Regions from separate parts of the Pseudomonas sp. SO81 genome, predicted to be linked through region 2. Evidence: riboswitches for the same ligand, from Rfam matches in the RefSeq annotation. Region 2 holds a riboswitch; the other holds the start of a gene.

Region 1 (4,383 bases), 2.3 Mb from region 2:
TCCAGCTTCAGCTCGCCGGTTGCCTGCCAGCTGCCGCGCAGGCCCAGCAGGCCGTAGCCGGCCAGCTCGTACTGGTTGTTCGGATCGTCGTAGCTGCTGCTCGCGGCCTGCCAGGTGGCGCCCACGGCGAAGTCGCCGAAGGCGCGGTCCAGGTCCAGGCTCAGGGTGCGGCGGGCGCGGCGGTTGAGGGTGTGGCCGGTATCGCGGTCGCGCGGGTCGACGAAGGCGACGCCCAGTTGGCCCTGCCAGCCGAACAGCTCCTGCTGCAGCGTCGCCTCGAAGCCGTGGATGCGTGCGGTGGCGATGTTCTGCGGAATGAAGTCCTGATCGCTGGCGATGGCATCCTCGATGTCGGTGCGGTAAAGCGAGGCCTCCAGGCGGGTGCTCTCGGTCAGCTCGCTGCGCCATTGCAGCTCGTAGCTCTTCGAGTGCTCGGGCTTGAGGTCCGGGTTGCTGTAGTCTGGGTAGTACAGGTCGTTGAAGGTCGGCGCGCGGAAGCCTTCGCTGTAGGACAGGATCAGGTCATTGGCGGCGTTCAGCGGCAGGGTTAGGGCGCCGCTCCAGGTGTTCTCGCTGCCGAACTGCTCGTTCTTGTCGTGGCGCATGCCCAGCTCGGTGGAGAAGTGCTCGCTCTCATAGCGATGCTGGACAAAGGCAGCCTGGTTCCAGCGCTGCTGCTCCTCGAAGGCGGTGTTGCTGTTGAGCTGATCCTCGTACCACTCGCCACCCAGCAGCAGGCTGTGGCTGTCGCTCAGGGCCAGGGTGTTGAGCCAGTTCACCGAGTCGCGGTAGGTGTTGAACACGCCACGCTCGTCGCTGAGCTTGTCCAGGCTCTCTTCGCGGTTCTCGCTGTGGCCGACTTCCAGGCGGCTGTTCCAGGTGTCGTTGATCTGCGCATCGAGGTAGCTGGAGACGCTGCTGACGGTGAAGTCGCTGTACGGGGCCTGGCCGACCGACTCGAAGGTGGTCATGTCGAAGCGGCCGAAGGGGTTGTCGAATTCGGTGCGGCCGCGCTGGTCGAGCACGTTGATGCCGGCCTCGATGCTGTCGCTGAAGCTGTGGCTGAGGCTCAGGCTGAAGGCCTTGTTGCGGTAGGCGTCGTGATCCTGGTCGGACTCGTAGGACGGGCCGCTGCGATCGAAGCCGTTGGTCTCGTTGAGGCTGCCGGCCAGGCTGAAACGGGTCTGCTGGTCGCCGCCGGAGATGCCGGCGCTGCGCTGCCAGGCACCGTGGCTGCCATAGCCCACGCGCACGAAGGGCTTGAGGCCTTCGCCAGCGCTGCGGCGAGTGAAGATCTGCACCACGCCGCCGATGGCGTCGGCGCCATACACCGCGGAGCGTGGGCCGCGCAGCACTTCGATGCGCTCGATCTGGTCGATGTTGATGTGCTGCAGGTTGCTGTCGCCGGAGCTGGCCGAACCGATGCGCATGCCGTCCACCAGCACCAGGCTCTGGGCCGACTTGGTGCCGCGAATGTACAGGCTGGTCAGGCTGCCGATGCCGTTGTCGGTCGCCTGAACGCCAGGTACGCGCTTGAGTAGGTCGGTCACCGACGAGGGCTGCAGGCGCTCGATGTCGGCGCGGGTGAACACGGTGCTGGCGGTGCTGCTGGCGCTGCGCTGCTGCACATCGCGGTTGGCGCTGATCAGGGTTTCGGACAGCTTCAGCGCAGCCTCCTGGCCGGCGGCCAGCAGGTTGGTGCCGGGCAGCAGGGCCATGGCCAGGGCCGAGAGAGGCAGGGAACGGGACAGCTTCATGGAGATTCCTCAAAGATCGCAAGACTTCGAGGAGGGCAGGACAGGCGCGGGCGGGCGCCTGACGGTGCTGCCCTCCGCAACACCAGTCGAATCCGTCCAGGCCGGTCTCCGGGCTCTCGACGCGCCGGCTCGCCTTCCCGGGAGACCCAGTGGCTGATGAGCGGGCGTGCAGCCGGTGGGCTGCGGTCGATTACCGTTGCGGGGGCAGCGCCGGGATGGCTCCTCGCGGAGCGCACCGGCTTCCCGTTTAACGCTGTTCCTGTGGACGCAGCGCACCTGGCGGAATGCAAAAACGCCGCGCACCTTAGTGCGCAGCCGGATGAATTACAAACAAGTTGGATTCAGGGCTGGATGAGCATGGCTCATCCAGCCAGCTGCGCCAGTCGCGCCCGCACCGCCGTCTCGATGCCGGCGGTATCCAGCCCGCACTCGGCGAGCATCTGGGCCGGCTTGGCGTGCTCGACGTAGTAGTCGGGTAGGCCCAGGTGCAGCAGTGGCTTGACCAGGTTCTCGGCGGCGAGGAACTCGCTGACCGCGCTGCCGGCACCACCCATCACGGCGTTTTCCTCGATGGTCACCAGCAGCTCGTGGCTGGCGGCCAGTTCACATAGGAGGGTTTCGTCGAGGGGTTTGACGAAGCGCATATCGACCACGGTGGCGTCCAGCGCCTCGCCGACGCGCAGCGCCTCGGCCAGCTGCACGCCGAAGGCCAGCAGGGCGGTGCGCTTGCCCTGGCGACGGACCACGGCCTTGCCGATCTCCACCGGCTCCAGGCGCGGGTCGATCGGCGTGTTGGGACCGCTGCCACGCGGATAACGTACGGCCGCCGGGCCCTGGAAGTGGTAGCCGGTGGTCAGCAGCAGGCGCAGCTCGTTCTCGTCGCTGGGCGTGGCCACCAGCATGCCGGGGATGCAGCGCAGGTAGGAGATATCGAAGCTGCCGGCGTGGGTCGGACCGTCTTCGCCGACCAGGCCGGCGCGGTCGATGGCGAACAGCACGTCGAGGTGCTGCACGGCCACGTCGTGGATCAGCTGGTCGTAGGCGCGTTGCAGGAAGGTGGAGTAGATCGCCACCACCGGCTTGGCTCCGTCGCAGGCCATGCCGGCGGCCAGGGTCACTGCGTGCTGTTCGGCGATGGCCACGTCGAAGTAGCGCTCCGGGAAGCGCTCGCTGAAGGCCACCAGGTCGGAGCCTTCCTTCATCGCCGGGGTGATGCCGACCAGGCGCTCGTCCTGCTCGGCCATATCGCACAGCCACTGGCCGAACACGGCGGAGTATTTCGGGCCGGAGGCTTGCTTCGGCTCGACTGGCGCCTTGATCGGCTCCAGCTTGGTGATGGCGTGGTAGCCGATCGGGTCGACCTCGGCCGGGGCGAAACCCTTGCCCTTCTTGGTCACCACATGGAGGAACTGCGGGCCCTCCAGGTCGCGCATATTGCGCAGGGTGGCGATCAGGGTCGGCAGGTCGTGGCCATCGATGGGGCCGACGTAGTTCCAGCCCAGCTCCTCGAACAGGGTGCCGGGCACCAGCATGCCCTTGGCGTGCTCCTCGACCTTGCGCGCTATCTCCCAGGCGCCGGGCAGGCGCGAGAGGATCTTCTTGCTGCCTTCGCGCATGCTCGAATAGGTGCGGCTGGAGATGATCTTGGCCAAATAGTTGGACAGGCCGCCGACGTTCTTGGAAATCGACATGTCGTTGTCGTTGAGCACGACCAGCATATTGGCCTTCACATCGGAGGCATGATTCAGCGCCTCGAAGGCCATGCCGGCGGTCAGTGCGCCGTCGCCGATCACGGCCACCGACTTGCGCTTGCTGCCCTGCAGGCGCGCGGCTATGGCCATCCCTAAGGCGGCGCTGATGCTGGTGCTGGAGTGGCCGACGCCGAAGGTGTCGTACTCGCTCTCGCTGCGGCGCGGGAAGGCGGCCAGGCCGTCCTTCTGGCGCAGGCTGCCCATGCGCTCGCGGCGGCCGGTGAGGATCTTGTGCGGGTAGGCCTGGTGGCCCACGTCCCACACCAGGCGGTCGTCCGGGGTGTCGAAGATGTAGTGCAGAGCGATGGTCAGCTCGATCACGCCGAGGCCGGCACCGAAATGCCCGCCGGTCTGGCCAACGCTGTACAGCAGGTATTGGCGCAGCTCGTCGGCCAGGCTTTCCAGCTCGCTTTCCGCCAGGCGGCGCAGGCCGTCCGGGGTGTCGGCGCTGTCGAGCAGGGGCGTGGCAGGACGCTCGCGGGGGATTTCGTGGAAGGTGGTCGGCATCAGGCGGATCGTTATAGGCATACAAAAGATGCGGCAGTTTACCTGAAGCGCCGGAAACAGCCCAAACGACCTGTGAGTGGATCAGTCCGCGGCGTAATGCCGCGCCAAGAAGTCCAGCAGCAGGGCGTTGACCCGCTCGCCGTCCTCGCTCTGCAGCCAGTGGCCGCAACCCTCCAGCAGGTGCTGTTCCAGGCGCGGCACCTTGGCCGTCATGCGCCCCAGCGTCGGCGCCTCGAAACGGCCGACCGGGTCGCGGTCGCCGAGCAGGAACAGGGTCGGTTGCTGCACCTGCAGTTCGGCCAGCGGCTCGCTGCGCTGCCAGTTGCGCTCGAAGTTGCGGTACCAGTTCAGCGCGCCGTGGAAGCCGC
Region 2 (4,383 bases):
CTGCCACTGCTCCTCGCTGTCCAGGGCGCAGAGCGCCTGCAGCACCGGCACGTCGCGGCGGAACGGCCGTTCCTGTGGCGATTCCGGGTTGGACTGGGCGAAGCCGGTGGTGTTGAGGATCACCGCCGACTCGGTTTCGTCCATCCAGGTCTCGACCTGGGCCAGGCATTCGGCTTCCTTGAGGCTGGCCACGGCAATCGGCAGCGGGTTGAGGCCCTGGGCTTGCAGGCGCTGGCAGAAGGTATCGACGAAGGCGGTGTTCCCGGCCTGCACCTGGGCGCGATAGAACAGCAGCGCCGTCACCGGCCGGCCCGGCTGCCAGTCGGCGCGCCAGTGCTCGAGGGTTGCCTCGCCATACTGCGGGTGGTGGATCAGCGTACGCGGCAGGGCGCGCGGCTCGCTCCACGGGTAGTCGCGCTGCAGCCAGCGGCTGGCGATGCAGTGCAGCAAGTGGCGCGCGTTGTCCGCGCCACCCTGGCGCAGGTACTGCCACAGGCGCTGGCTGTCCTCGCTCGGCACGTTGCTCAGCGTGGTCAGCTCGGGATCGGGACTGTCGTCGCCGGGCACCAGGATGATCCTGGTGCCCTGGCGGCCCAGTTCGACCAGGCGCTCGATGCCGTAGCGCCAGTAGCTGACGCCGCCGTGCACCGAGATCAGAATGACTTCGGCGTGGCGCAGCACTTGCTCGACGTAGAAGTCCACTGAAGCGTGGTTGGGCAGCTGCGCCGGGCTGGCCAGGCGCAGGCTGGGGAAGTCCTCGGGTAGCTCGCGCGCCACTTCGGCCAGCAGCGACAGATGCGAGTCGCCGGTGCAGAGGATCACCAGCTCGGCTGGGCTCTGGCCGAGGTCGGCGATGCTGTCGGCCGGCAGGGTGATGCCGGCCTGGGCGCGCAGCAGGTGCATGGGTTAGGGCTCCGTGCTGCCGGGGAGACCCTCACCCCCGGCCCCTCTCCCGGGGGGAGAGGGGAGCAGAAACGCGCGAAGCTTGAGAGCGCGCGCCGCTCCTACTCCCTCTCCCCCCGGGAGAGGGTTGGGGTGAGGGAAATGGGTTATCACGCCAGCGCCGCCTGCAGTTCCGCCTCGATGGCGGCGCGGTCGAGTTCCTGGCCGATCAGCACCAGGCGGCTCTGCCGCGCTTCGTCTGCACCCCAGGCGCGGTCGAAGTGGCGGTCGAAGCGCTGGCCGACGCCTTGTACCAGCAGGCGCATGGCCTTGCCGGGGATGGCGGCGAAGCCCTTGACGCGCAGGATGCCGTGCTTGGCGACGGCGTCCTTGAGGGCGGCGAGCAGGCGGGCTTCCTCGGCCTCCGGCAGGACCACGTCGAAGGAGTCGAACTCGTCGTGGTCGTGATCCTCGTCTTCCTCGTCGTGGTGGGTGCGACGGGCGTCGATGTGCAGCTCGGTCTCGCAGTTCAGGCCGAGCAGCACGTCCAACGGCAGCTCGCCGCCCTGGGCCTCGATCACCTTGACCGCCGGCGGCAGCTCCTCGGCCACCTCGGCGCGCACGGCGGCCAGGGCGTCGGCATCGAGCAGGTCGGTCTTGTTCAGCACCACCAGGTCGGCGCTGGCCAGCTGGTCGGCGAACAGCTCATGCAGCGGCGATTCGTGGTCGAGGTTCGGGTCCTGCTTGCGCTGGGCATCCACCTGCTCGGGGAAGGCGGCGAAGGTGCCGGCTGCCACGGCCGGGCTGTCGACCACGGTGATCACCGCATCCACGGTGCAGGCGGTGCGGATTTCCGGCCAGTTGAAGGCCTGCACCAGCGGCTTGGGCAGGGCCAGGCCGGAGGTCTCGATAAGGATGTGGTCGAGCTCGCTACGACGGGCCACCAGCTCGCGCATCACCGGGAAGAACTCTTCCTGCACGGTGCAGCACAGGCAGCCGTTGGCCAGCTCATAGACGCGGCCGTTGGCCTCTTCCTCGGTGCAGCCGATGGAGCACTGCTTGAGGATGGCGCCGTCGATGCCCAGCTCGCCGAACTCGTTGACGATCACCGCGATGCGGCGTCCGCCGGCGTTGGCCAGCAGGTGACGGAGCAGGGTGGTTTTACCGGCACCGAGAAAGCCGGTGACGATGGTGACGGGAAGTTTGGCGAGCGATTGCATGGCAGCCCCGGAAGCGTCGTGAAAGGGACGGACGGGCAGGGCGGGGCACGCGCGGACGAGCGAGGGCCGAACACCACCGGATCACCCCGCCCGGTTGTCGAAACTTTTGCGAGGCAGGTCTCCTGGCTTACGGCGTGGAACCTTGGGGCTCCTGATCCTTCGCCTTCCCGCCCTACAGGGCAGTGGCATTTCGAAGAATCTCGTCCGTTCACAGTTGCGGGGGCAGCCAGGGCTTGAAAGACCCTGTTCCCTCTTAGCTTCTTCGGCTGGCGAAGAAGAACCTCGGAAAGGCTGCAAGGCTACGCAGTGCCCCAAGGGCGGTCAACCGCGCGGTTGACGCTGGAGCGGGCTTCGTGATGTTCTAGAAAAGCTGTTTCAGGTGCCTCTCGCCGCCGTGCGCGAGGTGAAACGGGAAGCCGGTGGGCCCTTTTCCATGCATGGAGTGGGCGAGTCCGGCGCTGCCCCCGCAACGGTAAGCGATCGACGGGTCCTCAATGCCACTGTGCCTCGTGCATGGGAAGGCCGACCCGGTTCCTGCAAAGGCGTCGCAAGCCCGGAGACCGGCCTGAATCTTCGTTAGAACCCGCTTAGACGCTTCGTGAGCCAGGGCCTGCCGTTCATCCAGCAGGGCCGACGCGCAGCAGACGTTGAACGGGCTCGTTGGCAACCCGCGGTGGGCGGGCGCATGCCGGTTGATGGCCCTGGGCGGGTCATTTCCTCGCTGCGACCTTCTACCGGAATACCAATCCCTGGAAGGTGCTCATCATGTCCAGCCGCACGCTGTCGTCCTCCGCTTCCGTTTCGCTCCCGCTGTCCAAACGCCTGGCCATCGCCGCCGGCAGCTGCCTGCTCGGCGCACTGCTGATCTTCTTCGCCGGCTTCTCGCACATCGAGGCGATGCACAACGCCGCCCACGACACGCGCCACAGTGCCGCCTTCCCCTGCCACTGAGACCGCCTGCCATGATCAAGCGCATTGCCCAGACTGCGGGCTTCGCAGGCCTCTTGGCCGCCATCGTCCTGACCCTGCTGCAGAGCCTGTGGGTCACCCCGCTGATTCTGCAGGCGGAAACCTTCGAAACCGCCGAACCGGTTGCCGAGCACAGCCATGAGGCGCCGGTCGCTGCCCATGAGCACGAACACGAGGAGGCTGCCGGCCATAGCCACGATGGCGAGGTCTGGGCTCCCGAAGACGGCTGGCAGCGCACCCTGTCCACCGGCCTGAGCAATCTGGTGGTGGCTGTCGGCTTCGCCCTGATGCTGGCTGGTCTGTTCACCCTGCGTGCGCCGAGCCAGACCTGGCAGGGCCTGCTCTGGGGCCTGGGCGGCTTCGCCGTGTTCAGCCTGGCGCCGTCCGCTGGCCTGCCGCCGGAGCTGCCGGGCACCGCCGCCGCCGATCTGCTGCTGCGTCAGTACTGGTGGATCGGCACCGCCGTCGCTACCGCCGCCGGCCTGGGCCTGATCGCTTTCGGCCGCAACTGGGCGCTGCGTGGCGTAGGCCTGGTGCTGCTGGCCGTGCCGCACCTGATCGGCGCGCCGCAGCCGGAAGTGCACGAGAGCCTGGCGCCCGAGGCGCTGGAGCACGAGTTCATCCTCGCCTCGCTGCTGACCAACGCCCTGTTCTGGTCGGCCCTGGGCCTGGCCGCTGCCTGGTTCTTCGCCCGTGGCGAACAGCGCGACGCCTGATCCGCTGCTGATCGCTGGTCTCGGCTGCCGTCGCGGTTGCACGGTGGCCGAGCTGCGCGAGCTACTGCAACAGAGCCTGGTGCAGTTCGCGCTGCCGTTGGACGCGCTGCATGGCCTGGCCAGCAGCGCACACAAACGCGACGAGGCAGGGCTGCTGCAGCTGGCGGCAGACCTTGGCCTGCCGCTGGACTTCTACTCGGCCGAGCAACTGGCGCCCTACGAGTCGCAACTGAGTGAAGGCTCGGAGCTTGTGCGCGAGCTGACCGGCTCCGCCAGCGTGGCCGAGGCCAGTGCCCTGGCCGGCGCCAGCGCGCGCTCCGGTCGTGCGGCCGTCCTGATCTGTCCCAAGCAGCGCAGCGCCGCTGCTACCCTGGCCATTGCTCGCGCCTGACATCGGATAACACTATGACCGTCTATTTCATCGGCGCCGGCCCCGGCGATCCTGAGCTGATCACCGTCAAAGGCCAGGGCCTGATCCGCAGCTGCCCGGTGATTCTCTACGCCGGCTCACTGGTACCCGAGGCCGTGCTGCAGGGCCATAGCGCCGAGCTGCTGGTGAACACCGCCGAGCTGCACCTCTCACAGATCATCACGCT

Evidence for each region. A riboswitch is a leader RNA that binds a small molecule or an ion and turns the genes downstream of it on or off. The one in region 2 is predicted to bind cobalamin.
Region 1: linked by a shared signal. The riboswitch ahead of OH686_RS15375 (TonB-dependent receptor domain-containing protein) and the one ahead of cobW (cobalamin biosynthesis protein CobW) in region 2 are both predicted to bind cobalamin.

What each region holds. Positions count from the first base shown of each region.
Region 1 covers NZ_CP126126.1:3,282,334-3,286,716, forward strand. Annotated here, with positions in the region: gene OH686_RS15375 (TonB-dependent receptor domain-containing protein) at 1-1,757, opposite strand, end outside; cobalamin riboswitch at 1,840-2,052, opposite strand; gene dxs (1-deoxy-D-xylulose-5-phosphate synthase) at 2,120-4,015, opposite strand; gene OH686_RS15385 (alpha/beta fold hydrolase) at 4,097-4,383, opposite strand, start outside.
Region 2 covers NZ_CP126126.1:1,031,222-1,035,604, reverse strand. Annotated here, with positions in the region: gene cobN (cobaltochelatase subunit CobN) at 1-903, opposite strand, end outside; gene cobW (cobalamin biosynthesis protein CobW) at 1,053-2,102, opposite strand; cobalamin riboswitch at 2,198-2,402, opposite strand; cobalamin riboswitch at 2,463-2,685, shown strand; gene OH686_RS04950 (CbtB domain-containing protein) at 2,868-3,053, shown strand; gene OH686_RS04945 (CbtA family protein) at 3,065-3,787, shown strand; gene OH686_RS04940 (cobalamin biosynthesis protein) at 3,765-4,178, shown strand; gene cobM (precorrin-4 C(11)-methyltransferase) at 4,193-4,383, shown strand, end outside.